3 regions of the Modestobacter roseus genome follow, and region 1 is predicted to be linked to each of the others. Evidence: predicted binding sites of a transcription regulator. Region 1 holds the regulator's gene; each other region holds the start of a gene.
What was found. Region 1 encodes LexA, which represses DNA repair genes until DNA is damaged. Its sites were predicted from a motif close to TCGAACANNTGTTCGA; they were not measured.
Positions count from the first base shown of each region.

Region 1 (5,142 bases):
CGGTGGTCTACGCGTTCAAGTGGGGCACGGGCCGCACCGCCCCGGCCTACCCCGGGTCGTACTTCCACCGGGACGGGGAGAGCTTCCCGTCCGGGCACGTGGCCAACGCCGTGCTGATGTGGGGCGTCGCCCGCTGGCAGGCGGTCAGCTACGGGCTGCCCGCCGGCGTGCAGCGAGCCGCCTGGCTGCTCAGCGTGCTGGGGCCGTTGGCCACGGGAGTGGCCATGGTGGCGCTGAACTTCCACTGGGTCACCGACGCAGTCGTCGGCGCGGCCGTCGGGATCGTGCTGTTGGGCGTGGTTCACGCACTGGACGCAGCCGTGGTGTCACGCTGGGTTCGTGCCAGAGTGGGCCGCACGCACGCGTAGCCGCGCCGGCCGCCGTTGTCTGGCGGACGCCGCGGTCCTCGCCCTGCCTGCGGCGGCCCTGCTGGCGGTCCTGCCCGTCTCCGTGGCACTCGCCGAGGAGGCGGCTCCCGGCACGCGCTGCACGATCACCGACCCGCGGCTGCCGGAGATCTCCGGGCTGGCCAGCGCGGGGGAGACGCTGCTGGCGATGAACGACGGCGGCGACCGGGCCGAGGTGTACGTCCTGGACGCCGCCTGCGCCGTCGCCGAGGTGCGGTCGGGTGAGGTCGACCCCTACGACCCCGAGGACCTCGCGCTGGCCGCCGACGGCACGCTCTGGCTGGCCGACATCGGTGACAACAACGCCGTCCGGGAGACCGTCGCGCTGATCGGGCTCCGGCCCGACGGTGGGACCACGCTGACCCGGCTCACCTACCCCGACGGCGCGCACGACGCCGAAGCGCTGCTGCTGGCGCCCGACGGCACCCCCTACATCGTGACCAAGGAGGTGCTCGGTGCATCCGGCGTCTACCGCCCGGACGCGCTCCTGGCCGACGGCGCCACCGTGCCGATGACCAGGGTGGTCGGGCTGGGCTTCACCCTGACCGGCACGCCGGGCGGTCCGGTCGGCCGGGCCGGGCAGCTGCTGGTGACCGGCGGAGCGGTCTCGGCGGACGGGGAGCGGATCGCCCTGCGCACCTACACCGACGCCTACGTCTGGACCTTGGAGGGCTCCGACGTGGCCGGCGCGCTGTCGGGCGCCCCGATCCGGGTCCCGCTCCCGGAGTCGCCCCAGGGCGAGGCGATCACCTTCGCGGCCAACAACCGGGACCTGCTGGTCGCCAGCGAGGGCCTGCCCGCACCGGTGACCCTGGTCCCGGTGACCGGGGAGGCGGCTGCGGCAGGCCCGGCCGGTGCGGCGTCCGGGCCTGCCCCGACCGGGGAGCTGGCGACGGCTGCTCCGGGGGTGCCCCCGGTGACGGCGGGCATCATCGCCGCCGGCATCGCCACCGTGCTCGTCTGGGTCGGGGGGAAGCTCCGCCGACGGCGGGAGTGACCGGGCCGACGGCGGCATCGTCGCCGCCGGCCCGGTGATCGGGCTCAGACCCGGCGCAGGACCGTCACGACCCGGCCGAGGACGGTCGCGTCGTCACCCGGGATCGGCGCGTACGCCGGGTTGTGCGGCATGAGCCACACGTGCCCGTCGCGTCGCTTGTAGGTCTTCACGGTCGCCTCGCCGTCGATCATGGCGGCGACGATCTCGCCGTTCTCCGCGGTGGGCTGCTGACGGACCACCACCCAGTCGCCGTCGCAGATCGCGGCCTCGACCATCGAGTCGCCGGCGACCTTGAGCATGAAGAGCGTGCCCTCGCCGACCAGCTCGCGCGGCAGCGGGAAGACCTCTTCCACCGCCTGCTCCGCCAGCACCGGGCCACCGGCCGCGATGCGGCCCACCAGGGGCACGTACGTCGGGGCGGGGGCGCCCGCCTCGTCGACCCCGCTGCCCGCACCCGCGGCGGCGAGCGCCGAGGGTGCGGTGTCGGTGGCCGTGGTCGTGCCGTTCTCGCCCGGCAGCCGGACGTCGAGAGCGCGCGGCCGGTTCGGGTCGCGACGCAGCCAGCCCTTGCGCTGCAGCACCGAGAGCTGGTGGGCGACCGAGGAGGCGGACGAGAGCCCGACGGCCTCGCCGATCTCGCGGACCGAAGGCGGGTAGCCGCGGCGTTCGATCGAGTCGCGGATGACCTCGAGCACCCGGCGCTGGCGCTGGGTCAGGCCGTCCCCGGCCTCCCCGCGGTCGGGGAACTCGCGGACCGCGGCGCCGCCGGTGGTCTCGGCGGTCTCCGTCGACTGCCCAGCCGGTCGCTTGCGTCGGCTGGACCCCTTGCGTTCGTCCGCCGTCCGGCCGTCGACCGCCATGTGTCCTCCTCGTCCGGCTGCCCGCGCAGCTGCCCGGTGGCGTCGCTCCCGCGGGGACGGGAGTGAGACGCCGTCGTGGTCTCCCTGCGCACGGTAACGGCTCCCGGGGTCCGGTTCAAACACGTGTTCGAAGAAACGCCGTGTCGCGGCCCGTCTGTCGGTGGCATGCGGTAGACATCGCACAGACGTTCGAATCGAACAGGCGTTCGAGCCAGCACCCGCACGGGTGCCCGTTGCGAGGAGTGCACCGATGGTCACCGCCGAGTCCCCGGATGCCCGTGTCACCCGTTCCCGCCCGCCGCTGCGGCTGGTGACCTCCCCGGTGGTCGAGGAGGTCTCGGCCGGGCGGGCCGGGTCGGGTGCAGTGCGACGGCCGTCGGCGCGTCCCGGTGGGCGTCCGGTGGCGGGCTCCGGGGTCGCGAGCACGCGGACCGTCCGCGGTGGTGGGTGCCGGACGGTGCCCACCGGGCCGCCCTCGCGGGTGGGCGAGCGGGACGAGCTGCCGATGCGGCTCACCCGTCGCGGTCGGCGGGTCGTGGCGGCCCTGTCGATCGCCGTCGGCCTGGGGGTGGCGGCGGGCACGCTCGCCGTGGCGGGCGACGGGGGGCCGGCGCTGCGACTGGCCGCCGCCGGCACGGTGGTGGTCCAGCCCGGCGACACGCTGTGGTCGATCGCCGGCGAGGTGGCCCCGGACGAGGACCGGCGCGCCGTGGTCGACGCGCTCCTGGAGCGCAACGACCTCGACGACGTCGTGCTGCAGCCGGGGCAGGTGCTCGAGCTGCCCTGACGGGGCGCCGAGCCGTCAGGGCAGGGGGCGTGGTGCGGCCTGCCGGCGGCTGTGGCCGGTGTGGCGGCTGGTGGTGCGTGGGCGGGTGCGCGCGGTGGAACAGGACACGCCGCGCAGCGCTTGCACCTTCTGTGGGGTCTCCCTTACGGTTCCACCACAACATCTAGTGCTTACACCGCTGTAAGTCGTCCACAGCCGTTCCACACGTTCTCCCCGGGGCATCCACCGGATGTCCCCGGACGAGTCCACAGGACGGCCCGTCGAGCAGGTCCCTCCCCACGGTGTCACGTCGCCGGGAGGAACCCGCCCGCGACACCTCGAGAGAGGAGGTGAACCGCTGTGCGCTGCCCCTTCTGCCACAACCCCGACTCCCGCGTGGTCGACTCGCGCGAGACCGACGAGGGGGCCACCACCCGCCGCCGCCGGTCCTGCCCCGGCTGTGGACGCCGGTTCACCACGGTCGAGGAGCCGGTCCTCGCCGTCGTCAAGCGCAGCGGGGTCACCGAGCCCTTCAACCGCACCAAGGTCGTCGCCGGCGTGCGACGCGCCTGCCAGGGCCGCCCGGTCGACGAGGACCAGCTGGCAGTCCTCGCCCAGCGGGTCGAGGAGGCGGTCCGGGCCACCGGCTGCGCCGAGGTGCCGAGCAACGAGGTCGGGCTGGCGATCCTGCAGCCGCTGCGGGAGCTCGACGAGGTGGCCTACCTCCGGTTCGCCAGCGTCTACCGGGCGTTCGACTCGATCGAGGACTTCGAGCAGGAGATCACCGAGCTCCGCTCCCGGCACCTGCCCGGTGGCACCCCGCCACTGCCCGGTCTGCAGCCCGACGAGCCGGGCGGCCGGCGTCGTGCGGGCAGCCGGGCCCCGACCACCTCCTGACGACCGGCGCCGGGCCGTCCCGGAACTGTCAGCACCGTCCGCTACACCAGTCAGAGCAGCACCCATCGCGGCGCTTCCCCCGCCGCTGCCCACGAGGGAGATCCCGCACACCATGACCGAGACCGAAGACCGCCTCGCCACCACCCGTGCACGCCGCGGCGGCAAGGCGCCAGCCCGGGGGAAGGGCCTCAAGGTCAAGCGCGTCTTCACCTCCGCGGGGGTGCACCCCTACGACGAGGTGGTCTGGGAGCGTCGCGACGTCGTCATGACCAACTGGCGGGACGGCTCGATCAACTTCGAGCAGCGGGGCGTCGAGTTCCCGGCCGAGTGGAGCATCAACGCCACCAACATCGTCACCACCAAGTACTTCCGCGGCGCGGTCGGCAGCCCGCAGCGGGAGACGAGCCTCCGCCAGCTGATCGACCGGGTCGTCCTGACCTACGGCGCGGCCGGCCGTGAGCACGACTACTTCGCCACCGAGGGCGACGCCGAGATCTTCGAGCACGAGCTCACCTGGATGCTGCTGCACCAGGTGTTCAGCTTCAACAGCCCCGTCTGGTTCAACGTGGGCACCGCCTCGCCGCAGCAGGTCAGCGCCTGCTTCATCCTCGCGGTCGACGACACGATGGACTCGATCCTGAACTGGTACCGGGAAGAGGGCCTGATCTTCAAGGGCGGCTCCGGCGCCGGCCTGAACCTCTCCCGGATCCGCTCCTCCAAGGAGCTGCTCTCCTCCGGTGGCACCGCCTCCGGCCCGGTCTCCTTCATGCGCGGTGCCGACGCCTCCGCCGGCACCATCAAGTCCGGTGGCGCCACCCGCCGCGCGGCGAAGATGGTCGTCCTCGACATCGACCACCCCGACATCGAGGAGTTCATCGAGACCAAGGCGCGCGAGGAGGACAAGATCCGCGCGCTGCGCGACGCCGGCTACGACATGGACCTCGGCGGCAAGGACATCACCAGCGTCCAGTACCAGAACGCCAACAACTCGGTTCGGGTCAACGACGAGTTCATGCGCGCCGTGGAGGAGGGCGCCGAGTTCGGTCTCCGGGCCCGCTCCGACGGCTCGGTCATCGAGACCGTCGACGCCCGCGAGCTGTTCGGCAAGGTCACCCAGGCCGCCTGGGAGTGCGCCGACCCGGGCATCCAGTACGACGACACGATCAACGACTGGCACACCAACCCCGAGACCGGGCGGATCAACGCGTCCAACCC
Region 1 covers NZ_VLKF01000001.1:2,387,337-2,392,478, reverse strand. The annotation lists gene JD78_RS11325 (phosphatase PAP2 family protein) at 1-368, shown strand, start outside; gene JD78_RS11320 (hypothetical protein) at 340-1,404, shown strand; gene lexA (transcriptional repressor LexA) at 1,449-2,264, opposite strand; gene JD78_RS21750 (LysM peptidoglycan-binding domain-containing protein) at 2,515-3,051, shown strand; gene nrdR (transcriptional regulator NrdR) at 3,391-3,927, shown strand; gene JD78_RS11300 (vitamin B12-dependent ribonucleotide reductase) at 4,040-5,142, shown strand, end outside.

Region 2 (5,142 bases), 730 kb from region 1:
GGCTCGCTGCCGCTCGGTGGGCCGGTAGTTCGTGGTCTCTGGCGGCGGCCCGGCTACCGCACACCCGCAGTCGCCCGCGGGGTGCTGCGGGCAGCCACGCTTGGCCAGCCGCTCCAGTTCGGCGGGGGTGAGAGTGGCCAGCAGTTCCCCGTCCGGGCCGGTGACCGCGTAGGCCAGGGACCCGCCGTCGGGGGTGGTGACGCCGAGTGCGGCCAGGCGGGTGAGCAGGTCGCGCAGGTGGGCGGCGGTGATGACCAGGCCGTTGACCTCACCCGGCGTGTTCCCGCCCTCCAACGCGTCCAGCGCGGCGGTGATCCTCAGGTTCGCGGTGACCAGCGGCAGCCCGTTGTCGGCCGGGTGCAGGATCAGCGCGGAGGCCACCAGCGTGCGCAGCAGCCCGATCGGCCGCTCGTCCCCATCGGCCTTCAACATCCGGGCGAGCTGGTCGAACAAGTCCTTCGCCGCAGCGGCCTCCTCGGCCGGCAGGTCCACCGCCAGCACCGCCCGCCCATCAGCAGGTGAGGGGTAGACGTGCACGTCGGCGGTCTTCGCCGCCTCCACCCGCGCCTCCTCCGCCGCCGCGGCGTCCAGCTGCAGCACCAGCTCCGCGGCCCGGGTACCGACCCGGGTCACCGACAGATCCCGCGCCTCACCCAGCAGTCGTTCCTCCACCCGGGCGGCCACGTCGGCGGGGACGTCCTTCACCGCATCAGCCAGCTGCTGCGCCCGCCGCTCATCCAGCTCCCCAGCCCGCAGCGCCGCGAACGTCGCGGGCAGCTTCCGCACCCAGGTCAACGCCCGGGTCAACCGGATCGCCGCCGTCCCCCGCCCGACGTTGAGCACGGCCGCCAGCTCCGCGGTGCAGAACTCACTCACCTCACCGTCACCCGGCTGCGCCGTCCACCCCGCCCGCCGCGCACCCGGATGCTCCGGCGCCGGATCCGCCGCGGCAGGCCGCTGCCCGGCCAACGCCAGGATCAGCTCGGCCTCCTCCGCGGCAGCCTGGGCCCGCCGCCGCTGCAGCCGCTGCAGCCGCGCGGCCAGCAGGTCATCCGGCGATCCCGGCGCCGGTGCGCACGCTGGCCTGGGGGTCAGTGACAGCAGGTCGACCACCGTGGCGAGCGGGACCGACGGCGGGGGCAGGGCCGCGGTCTCCGTCATGCACCCGAACATACGTACGAGGTACGACAGTTCTGGCAGGTCAGCGAGGAGACGGAATGTGGGCCGGCTCGTGTCGCCCGACCCCACGCCGGTCGCGCGGCAAGGCGGGCACGGGTCGCCTCACCCGCCGCCACGAGCATCAACACACCAGCACCACCGTTGTGTACGGTTGTACACATGGACGACGGCCGCAGCATGCGCGAGCGGATGCTCGCCGGCGACCTCTACATCGCCGACGACCCGGAGCTGGCCGCCGAGAGCACCCGCGCGCAGCAGCTCACCCATCGCTACAACACGATGGACCCCACCGACGGCGCCGCCCGCCGTGCGGTGCTGGAGGAGCTGCTGGCGGCGTTCGGCCCGGGCAGCGAGCTGCGCCCGCCGTTCCACTGCGACTACGGCCACCAGACGACGATCGGTGCGCGGACCTTCGCCAACTTCGGCCTGGTCGTGCTCGACGTCGCCCGGGTGACCATCGGCGACGACGCGCAGCTCGGGCCCAACGTCCAGCTGCTCACCGCCACCCACCCCGTCGAGCCCGGCCCCCGGCGCGACAAGTGGGAGAGCGCGGCACCGATCGTGCTCGAGGACAACGTGTGGCTCGGTGGCGGCGTCATCGTCTGCCCGGGCGTGACGATCGGGGCGAACACCGTCGTCGGAGCCGGCGCCGTGGTCACCCGCGACCTGCCCGCGAACGTGGTCGCGGTCGGCAACCCCGCACGCGTCGTCCGCGAGATCGGGTGACCCCCCGCCGCCACGACCCGCAGCGTGCCGACCGGATCGTCGACGCGGCGCTGGACGTCATCGCCGAGCACGGCGTCGCGAACACCACGCACCGGCTCATCGCGGCCGCCGCCGACGTGCCGCTGGGGTCGCTCACCTACCACTTCACCGGCCTCGACGACCTGCTCGCCCAGGCCTTCGCCCGGCACGCCGAGCGCATGGCGGTCACCTACGAGGCGCACTTCGACCAGGTGCGCAGCGCCGACGACGTCGTCACGGCGGTCACCGACCTGGTGCACGCCGACGCCGGCGCCGACGACCGGGACTGGGCGGTCGTCTACGAGCTGTACCTGGCCGCGCTGCGCGAGCCGTCGCTGCGCACGGTCACCGAGTCGTGGATGCGCCGCAGCCGCAGCGTGCTGGAGCGCTTCGTCGACCCGACCACCGCCCGCGGCGTCGACGCCCTCATCGAGGGGCTGGTCATGCACAAGGTGCTGGCCACCACCCCGGTCGACCGGGCCCAGACCACCGAGATCATCGCCCGCGTCGTGCGGGCCGGCACCGCCTCCGAGGAGCACGCATGACCGCCACCACCGACGCGACCGGGCCGTCGGCCGCACAGGTGCAGGCCGCCACCCGGGCGACCTACGTCGCCTTCATCGGGGCCGGCTTCGCCTTCGCCAGCTGGGCCTCGCGCATCCCACAGGTGCGCACCCGGCTGGACCTCGACCCGGCCGCGCTGGGCCTGGTGCTGCTGGCGATCGCCGCCGGGTCGGTGAGCGCGCTGCCGCTGTCCGGGCCGGTGATCGCCCGGCTGGGCTCCCGGCGCACGGTGACCCTGATGGCCGGGCTGCTCACCGTCGCGCTGGTCGTCGTGGCGGTGGCACCGCTGATCGGCGTGCTCCCGCTGGTGGTCGGGCTGTTCGTCATGGGCTTCGCGAACGGCGCCTGGGACGTCGGCATGAACGTGCAGGGCGCCGTGGTGGAGCGGCACCTGCGCCAGGCTGTGATGAGCCGCTTCCACGCCGGTTTCAGCCTCGGCACGGTCATCGGCGCGCTGGGCGGGGCGGCGATGGTCGCCCTCGACGTGTCGGTCACCGCGCACCTGCTCGGCGTCGCCGTCCTGATCGTGGCGGTGGTGCCCGCGGCGGTGCGGGCGTTCGTCGCCGACGTCGAGGAGACCCCGGACGGCGCGCGCCCGCCGGAGGCCGGTGGCGCGCTCGCCCGGTGGAAGGAGCCGCGCACCCTGCTGATCGGCCTGTTCGTGCTGGCCTTCGCCTTCGCCGAGGGGACGGCGAACGACTGGATCAGCATCGCGCTCATCGACGGCTACGGCCTCAGCCCCGCGCTGGGCACCCTGGGCTTCGCGCTGTTCCTCACCGCGATGACCGCGGCCCGCTGGGTCGGTCCGCCGCTGCTCGACCGCTTCGGCCGGGTGCCGCTGGTGCGGGCCCTCGCCGGGCTGGCGGTGGTCGGGCTGCTGCTGTTCGTGTTCGGCCCGAACGCGGGCGTCGCCTTCGCCGGCGCGCTGCTGTGGGGCGCCGGCACCTCGCTGGGCTTCCCGGTCGGCATGAGCGCCGCCGCCGACGACCCGGCGCACGCCGCGACCCGGGTCAGCGTGGTCGCCTCGATCGGCTACTGCGCGTTCCTGGCCGGCCCGCCGCTGATCGGCTTCCTCGGCCACGAGCTGTCGGTGCTGCGCGCGCTGACCGTGGTGGCCGTGCTGCTCGCCGTCGCCACCGCGATCGCCGGCGCCCTGCGGGAGCCCGAGACGGCCGCCGAGCCCGAGACGGCTGCCGAGCCCACCGGGCGCTGAGCAGCGCCGGCGCGGGTCAGTCCGCCAGCAGCTGGTCGCGCACCTGACGGCGCAGCACCTTGCCGATCTGCGAGCGGGGCAGGTCCTCGACCGGCACCAGCCGGCGCGGCACCTTGTAGCCGGCCAGCTGCTCGCGGGCCCGGGCGCGCACGGCATCGAGGTCCAGGTCCGGGTCGTCGAGCACGACGGCGGCGACGACCTCCTCACCGCCGTCCGGGCCGGGCAGCCCGACCACGGCGGCGTCCCGGATGCCGGGCACGGCCCGGAGCACCTCCTCGACCTCCGAGGGGTGCACGTTGAAGCCGCCGGTGATGACCAGTTCCTTGATCCGGTCGACCACGGTGACGAAGCCGTCGTCGTCGGCGACCACGATGTCGCCGGTGCGCAGCCAGCCGTCGGCCAGCAGCACCTCGGCGGTCTCCTCCGGCCGGTTCCAGTAGCCGGAGAACACCTGCGGCCCGCGCACCAGCAGCTCCCCCGCTCCCCCGGTGCCCGCTCGACGGCCGGGTCCTCCGGGTCGACGATCCGCATCTCCGTCGAGGGGAAGGGCAGGCCGACGGTGCCCGGCCGGCGGGACGGGCCGACCGGGTTGCCCAGCACGATCGGTGAGGTCTCGGTCATCCCGTAGCCCTCCACGACCAGCCCGCCGGTGAGCTCCTCCCACCGCTGCGCCGTCGCGGCGGGCAGCGGCATGGCCCCGGACAGGGCGAACCGGGTGCTGGACAGGTCGGCGCCACGTTCGGCGGCGGCGGTGGCCAGCCGGTCGTACACCGGCGGCACCGCCGGCAGGAAGGTGGGCGGCAGCCGGCGGGCCGCGCTCAGCACCTGGTCGATGTCGAACCGCGGGAAGAGCACCAGCGTCGCGCCCAGCCGGACGGCGGCGACCAGGCCCAGCAGCATCCCGTAGGCGTGGAAGAGCGGCAGGACGCCGTAGAAGACCTCCTCCCCCTCCCGCAGCCCCGGCACCCACGCCACCGACTGGGTGACGTTGGCCAGCAGGTTCCGGTGGGTGAGCACCGCGCCCTTCGGGGTGCCGGTGGTGCCGCCGGTGTACTGCAGCAGCGCGACGTCGGTGTGCGCCGGCCCCGGGTGCGCCGGGTCCAGCGCGGGTGCCTCGGCGACGAGGTGCTCCCAGCCCAGCGCACCGGGCGCCGGGCCGGTGATGGCCGACCGGGTGGCCCGGGCCTTCGGCACCGGCAGCCGCAGCGCGAGCCGCTTCGGCCACGGCAGCGCCCGGGTCAGGTCGACGGCGACGACGGTGCGCCGGCCGGGGAGGTCCAGCCCCTGCACCAGCGGGGCGACCTTGTCCCAGACGACCGCGACGGTCGCGCCGTGGTCGGCGAACTGGGTCCGCAGCTCATCGGCGGTGTACAGCGGGTTGTGCTCGACCACCACCGCCCCGAGCCGCAGCGCGGCGTAGAACGCGACGACGTGCTGCGGGC
Region 2 covers NZ_VLKF01000001.1:1,662,332-1,667,473, forward strand. The annotation lists gene JD78_RS07890 (HNH endonuclease signature motif containing protein) at 1-1,161, opposite strand, end outside; gene JD78_RS07895 (sugar O-acetyltransferase) at 1,339-1,905, shown strand; gene JD78_RS07900 (TetR/AcrR family transcriptional regulator) at 1,902-2,468, shown strand; gene JD78_RS07905 (MFS transporter) at 2,465-3,700, shown strand; gene JD78_RS21715 (AMP-binding enzyme) at 3,717-4,166, opposite strand; partial or broken gene JD78_RS22870 (AMP-binding protein) at 4,217-5,142, opposite strand, start outside.
Region 2: a site for LexA is predicted at 1,166-1,181, ahead of JD78_RS07890 (HNH endonuclease signature motif containing protein). Genes of this name have one in related genera too.

Region 3 (5,142 bases), 1.5 Mb from region 1:
GCCGCTCCACCACCGGCCGGGACACCGCCGCCCGGGTCCAGAAGTCGGCCAGCGAGCGGTACGGCTGCCCGGCGACGACCCGGCCCACCTCGTCGTCGTCGATGCCCTTGACGTCGGCCAGCGACAGCCGGATGCCGTACCGGCCCGGCGCGGGCATCGAGGCGGGCATCCACTCCGGGCGCCGCCACGCGTCGCCGTCCCGCCCGTCCGCGCCGGACCCGTCCCCGTCGACCCGCTCCACCCGGTAGGTGCCGGTGGAGGCGTTGACGTCCAGGCCCAGCACGCGCACCCCGAAGTTGCGGGCGTCGTCGAGGATCAGCCGCTTGGGGTACATCCCCGGGTCGTGGGTGAGCACCCCGGCCAGGAACGCCGCGGTGTGGTGGGTCTTCAGCCAGGCCGACTGGTAGGTGGGCAGCGCGAACGCCGCGGCGTGCGCCTTGCAGAAGCCGAACGAGCCGAAGGCGACCAGCACCTCCCACACCTGCTCGACCACCGCCACCGGGAAGCCCTCGTCCAGCGCGCGCGGGGCGAACCACGCCTTCACCTCCGGGTGGGCGTCCTTCTCCCCCAGCGCACGGCGCACCTCGTCGGCCTCGGCCAGCGAGCAGCCGGTCATCGCCGCGACGATCATCAGCACCTGTTCGTGGAAGACCACCACCCCGGCGGTCTGCTCCAGCGCCGGCTTCAGCGCGGGGTGCAGGTACTCCGGGTCGCGCCAGCCGTTCCGGGCCAGCAGGAACGGGGTGACCATGTCGCTCTTCACCGGACCGGGCCGGAACAGCGAGATGTCGACGATGAGGTCCTCGAAGGTCTGTGGGCCGAACTTGCCGACCAGCTCCCGCTGCCCCGGTGACTCGATCTGGAACATGCCCAGCGTCCGGGTGCTGCGGATCAGCGCGAAGGTGGTCGGGTCGTCGCGCGGGACGGCGTCGATGTCGACCTGCTGCCCGTCGACCCGGGCCACCTCGTCCATCGCGTGCGCGATCGCCGATTGCATCCGGATGCCGAGCAGGTCGAGCTTGAGCAGCCCGAGCTCCTCGACATCGTCCTTGTCGAACTGGCTCATCGGGTAGCCGAGGTAGCTGCTCTCCACCGGGGTGCGGTCCAGCAGGGTGGCGTCGGAGAGCAGCACCCCGCAGGGGTGCAGGGCGATGTGCCGGGGCAGCCCGTCGAGCCGGGCGACCAGGTCGAACAGCAGGTCGAGGTCGCCGCTGCCGCCGGACCGCTTCGACCCCAGCCGGCTGGCCCGCAGTTCCGGCAGGTCGCGCAGGGCCGCGTGCACCTGGTCGGCCCGGATGTGCGGAAACGCCTTGGCGACCGCGTCGATCTCGGCCGGGGGCAGCCCGAGCGCCGCCCCGACGTCGCGGATGGCGTGCCGCACCCGGTAGGTGTCCATCATCGAGATGCAGCTGACCCGGTCGGCGCCGAAGCGCTCGATCACCGCGTCGTAGACCTCCATCCGCCGGGCGGACTCCACGTCGATGTCGATGTCGGGCAGCTGGTGGCGCAGCGGGGAGAGGAACCGCTCCATCAGCAGGCCGTAGCGGATCGGGTCGACGTCGGAGATGCCCAGCAGGTAGGTGACCAGGCTGCCGGCGCCCGATCCCCGGGCCGCCGCCCGCACCCGGAGCTCCTTGATCAGGGTGACCACGTCGGCGACGGTGAGGAAGTAGGAGGGGTAGCCGAGGGAGTCGATCACCGTGAGCTCCTCCTCCAGCCGCTCGCGCACCGCGGCCGTGGGTGCCATCGCCCGCCGGCCGAAGCCGGCCTCGCACCGGGCGCGCAGCACCTGCGAGGGACCCATCCCCCGCTCGGCGGCGGTGGTGACCACGTCGAGCTCGGGGTAGCGGACGCTGCCGATGCCCAGGTCGGCCCGGACGTCGACGACGCACTGCTCGGCGACCCGGGCGGTGGTCTCCAGCAGCCGCAGCGCCGCGTCGCGGTCGGGCCCGGCCAGCTCCGCGGCGAGCTCGGCCATCTCCTTGCCCGACTTCAGGTACCCCTCGGCGGTCCGCCGGTCGACGTGCCGCTCCCCCAGCGGGACCAGCCGGCGGGCGGCGTCGAGGACGTCGGCGGTGGGGGCGTCGAGGGCGTCGACGTAGCGCACCGCGTTGGTGAGCACCGCCGGGACCCCGGCCTCGCCGGCCAGCCGCAGCATCGCCTGGGCGCGGGCCCGGTCGCCCCGACCCCGGTGGTGGACGACCTCGAGCACCAGCCGGCCGCCCCCCTCCCCGCCGTCGAAGACCGCCCGCCAGGCGGCCAGCCGGGCGTGCGCGAGGTCGGCGTTGCCGGCGGCCAGCGCCCGGCCCACCGACGAGTCGGGGCCGAGCACCGCCAGCAGCCCGGGGGCGTGCTCCCCGGCGAGGGCCAGCGAGCTGACCGGCTCCCCGCGGGTGCCGCTCAGGTGGGTGGCGCTGGTCAGCCGGCACAGCGAACGCCAGCCGGCGCCGTCGCGGGCCAGGAAGGTGACCCGCGGCAGCCGGGGGTCGACGGCGGCCCCGCCGCGGGCCGGTGACCGGCGGCCGGCGGGGTGGTGCGCCCGGCGCAGCTCGGCCGAGCGGATCCGCCCGGTCTCCCCCGGCTCGCCGCCGGCGACGGGGTCGACGGCAAGATCGACCCCGAACAAGGGCCGGATGTCGGCCGACCGGCAGGCCAGCGCGAACTTGACCGCGCCGTAGAGGCCGTCCCGGTCGGTCAGCGCGAGCGCCCCCATGCCGTGCTCGGCGGCCCGGGCCACCAGGTCGGCCGGGTGGTTGGCGCCGTGGCGCATCGAGTACCCGGAGGCGACGTGCAGGTGGACGAAGGGGTCGCTCACGAGGCGGTGTCGGGGGTGGAGAGGGCACCGGAGCCGGAGCCCGGGCGGGCCGGACCGCGCCGACGGGAGCCGGGGTCGACCGCGCGCAGGCGCGGGGGCGCCGCCGGGCGGCTGATCGTGGTCTCGACGACACCGAGGAACGTGCCCACGTCCCGGACGAGGTCGTCGGCCTCCCGTTCGGTGACCGCGTGCGACAGGCCCGCCTCGGCGGCGGCCCGCTTGGCCGCCCCGGCGGCGAAGAACGCCGCCCACTCGCCCAGCTCGGGGGCGACCTGACCGATCAGCACCCAGGCGCTGCGCGGCCGGCGCCGCCCGGCCTCGGGCTGGGTGCGGGCGGCCAGCACGGCCGCCGCGGCGCGCAGGGCGGCCAGGTGGGCGGTCGCGTACCGCCAGGCCGCATCGGGGCTGCTGGCCGCCTCGGCCAGCCCGCGGTGGGCCTGGCCGAGGAGCTGGGCGGCGGCCGCCGGCAGCGGCGGGAGCAACGGGAGCTGCCCGTCGGTGGCGGCCGGGAGGGCCCGGGCGGCGCCCATCAGTCGTGCACCCGGACGAGCAGCCACTGGTTGTCCGCCGGTTCCCAGGACAGGTCGAAGACCCCGGCGAAGCTCATCCGGGACCGTCCGGCCCGGACCGCCTCCACCCGCCACACCTGGCGGGTGGCCACCAGGTCCGCCGATGCGCCGCCCTGGCCGGTGCCGGTCTGCCACCAGGGGGAGGTCTCCACCCAGGAGTCGAGCAGCTCCCCCACCACGTAGCGGGTCTGGCCGCGCCAGAACTGTGCCGGCCCCTCGGCTCCCCGCTCGACCTGGACCTCTTCACCGACGCGGCCACCGGCCCCGACGAGCACCCGGCTCATGACAGACTCCGCCCTTCCGCCCCCACCGGCGGAGCCGGCACCGGCCCGGCGGGGAAGGACGGGAGCAGCAGCTCCCGGCGCCCGGGACGGTGGACGGCGCCACCGGTGTTCGAACAGGTGTTCGAACACCGACGAGTAGACCGGACCGGGCCGGGGCCGTCAAGCCGACACGGGCGCGTCCCGTCCGTGTCGTTACAGCGACTGCACTCGCGGGGCGGTGGCGTCGCACCGTCCACGGCGGTCGATCACCGGTGGGGCGGAGGTCGGCGACCGGTGGGAGGATCACCGGCATGACCGCAGCGGAGGGGACCGCGCACCACCCCCGGGTCGCCGAGGTCGCCCAGCTGCTCCGCACCGCCGGCGTCCCCGGCGAGGTGCGCGTGCTGCCGGAGAGCGCCCGCACAGCAGCGGCCGCCGCCGCCGCGCTCGGCGTCGAGGTCGGCGCGATCGCCAACAGCCTGGTGTTCGACGCCGACGGGCACCCGGTGCTGGTGCTGACCAGCGGCGCGCACCGGGTCGACGAGGCGCTGGTGGCCGGCCTGCTCGGCGTCCCCTCGCTCACCCGGGCGTCCCCGGCGTTCGTCCGCGAGCACACCGGCCAGGCGATCGGCGGGGTCGCCCCGGTCGGGCACCCGGCGCCGATCGGCACCCTGGTCGACGTCGAGCTCGCCCGGCACCCCACCGTCTGGGCCGCGGCCGGCCACCCGCACGCGGTCTTCCCCACCACCTACGACGAGCTGCTGCAGCTCACCGCCGGCACGGCCGCCGAGGTCGGCCCCGGGCCGGCGGTCCCCCAGGAGGACCACCGATGACCGGCACCACCCCCGCCCACCGGGTCACCGAGCTCCCGGCCGGCTGGCTGCGCGAGCACCTGCACGAGGCGCTGGCCGTCTACGGGGCGGCGATGGGCTACGGCGAGTCCGTCGTCGCCGGCCGCTACGGCTACGCCGTCCAGCACACCGAGCGCCCCGGGTTCCGCGCCGTCGGCGCGTTCGCCGCCGACGCTGGCGGCGCCGAGCGGCTGGTCGGGTTCGGCTACGGCTACCTGGTCGCGCCCGGCCAGTGGTGGCACGACCAGGTGCGCAACGCGCTGGACCGGCGGACGGCGAAGCAGTGGCTGCCCGGCGCCTTCGAGGTCTGCGAGCTGCACGTGCTGCCCGACCACCAGAGCCGGGGCATCGGCCGCCAGCTGCTGCACGCCCTGGTCGCCGACCTGCCGCACCCGGCGGCGCTGCTGAGCACCCCGGACACCGACACCAAGGCGTTCCGGCTCTACCACGCCGACGGCTTCGTCGACCTGGCCCGCGGCTACCACTTCCCCGGCGACTCGCGGCCCTTCGCCATCCTCGGCGCCCGCCTCCCGCTCACCCCCGCTCCCCGGAGGAACTGATCACCACCGACAGCACCGTCGACGCCGTCGTCATCGGCGCCGGCCACAACGGCCTGGTCGCCGCCTGCCACCTGGCCCGCGCCG
Region 3 covers NZ_VLKF01000001.1:889,766-894,907, reverse strand. The annotation lists gene JD78_RS04290 (DNA polymerase III subunit alpha) at 1-2,815, opposite strand, end outside; gene JD78_RS04285 (SAV_6107 family HEPN domain-containing protein) at 2,812-3,345, opposite strand; gene JD78_RS04280 (DUF6504 family protein) at 3,345-3,668, opposite strand; gene JD78_RS04275 (YbaK/EbsC family protein) at 3,959-4,480, shown strand; gene JD78_RS04270 (GNAT family N-acetyltransferase) at 4,477-5,058, shown strand; gene JD78_RS04265 (FAD-dependent oxidoreductase) at 5,055-5,142, shown strand, end outside.
Region 3: a site for LexA is predicted at 3,778-3,793, ahead of JD78_RS04280 (DUF6504 family protein). Genes of this name have one in related genera too.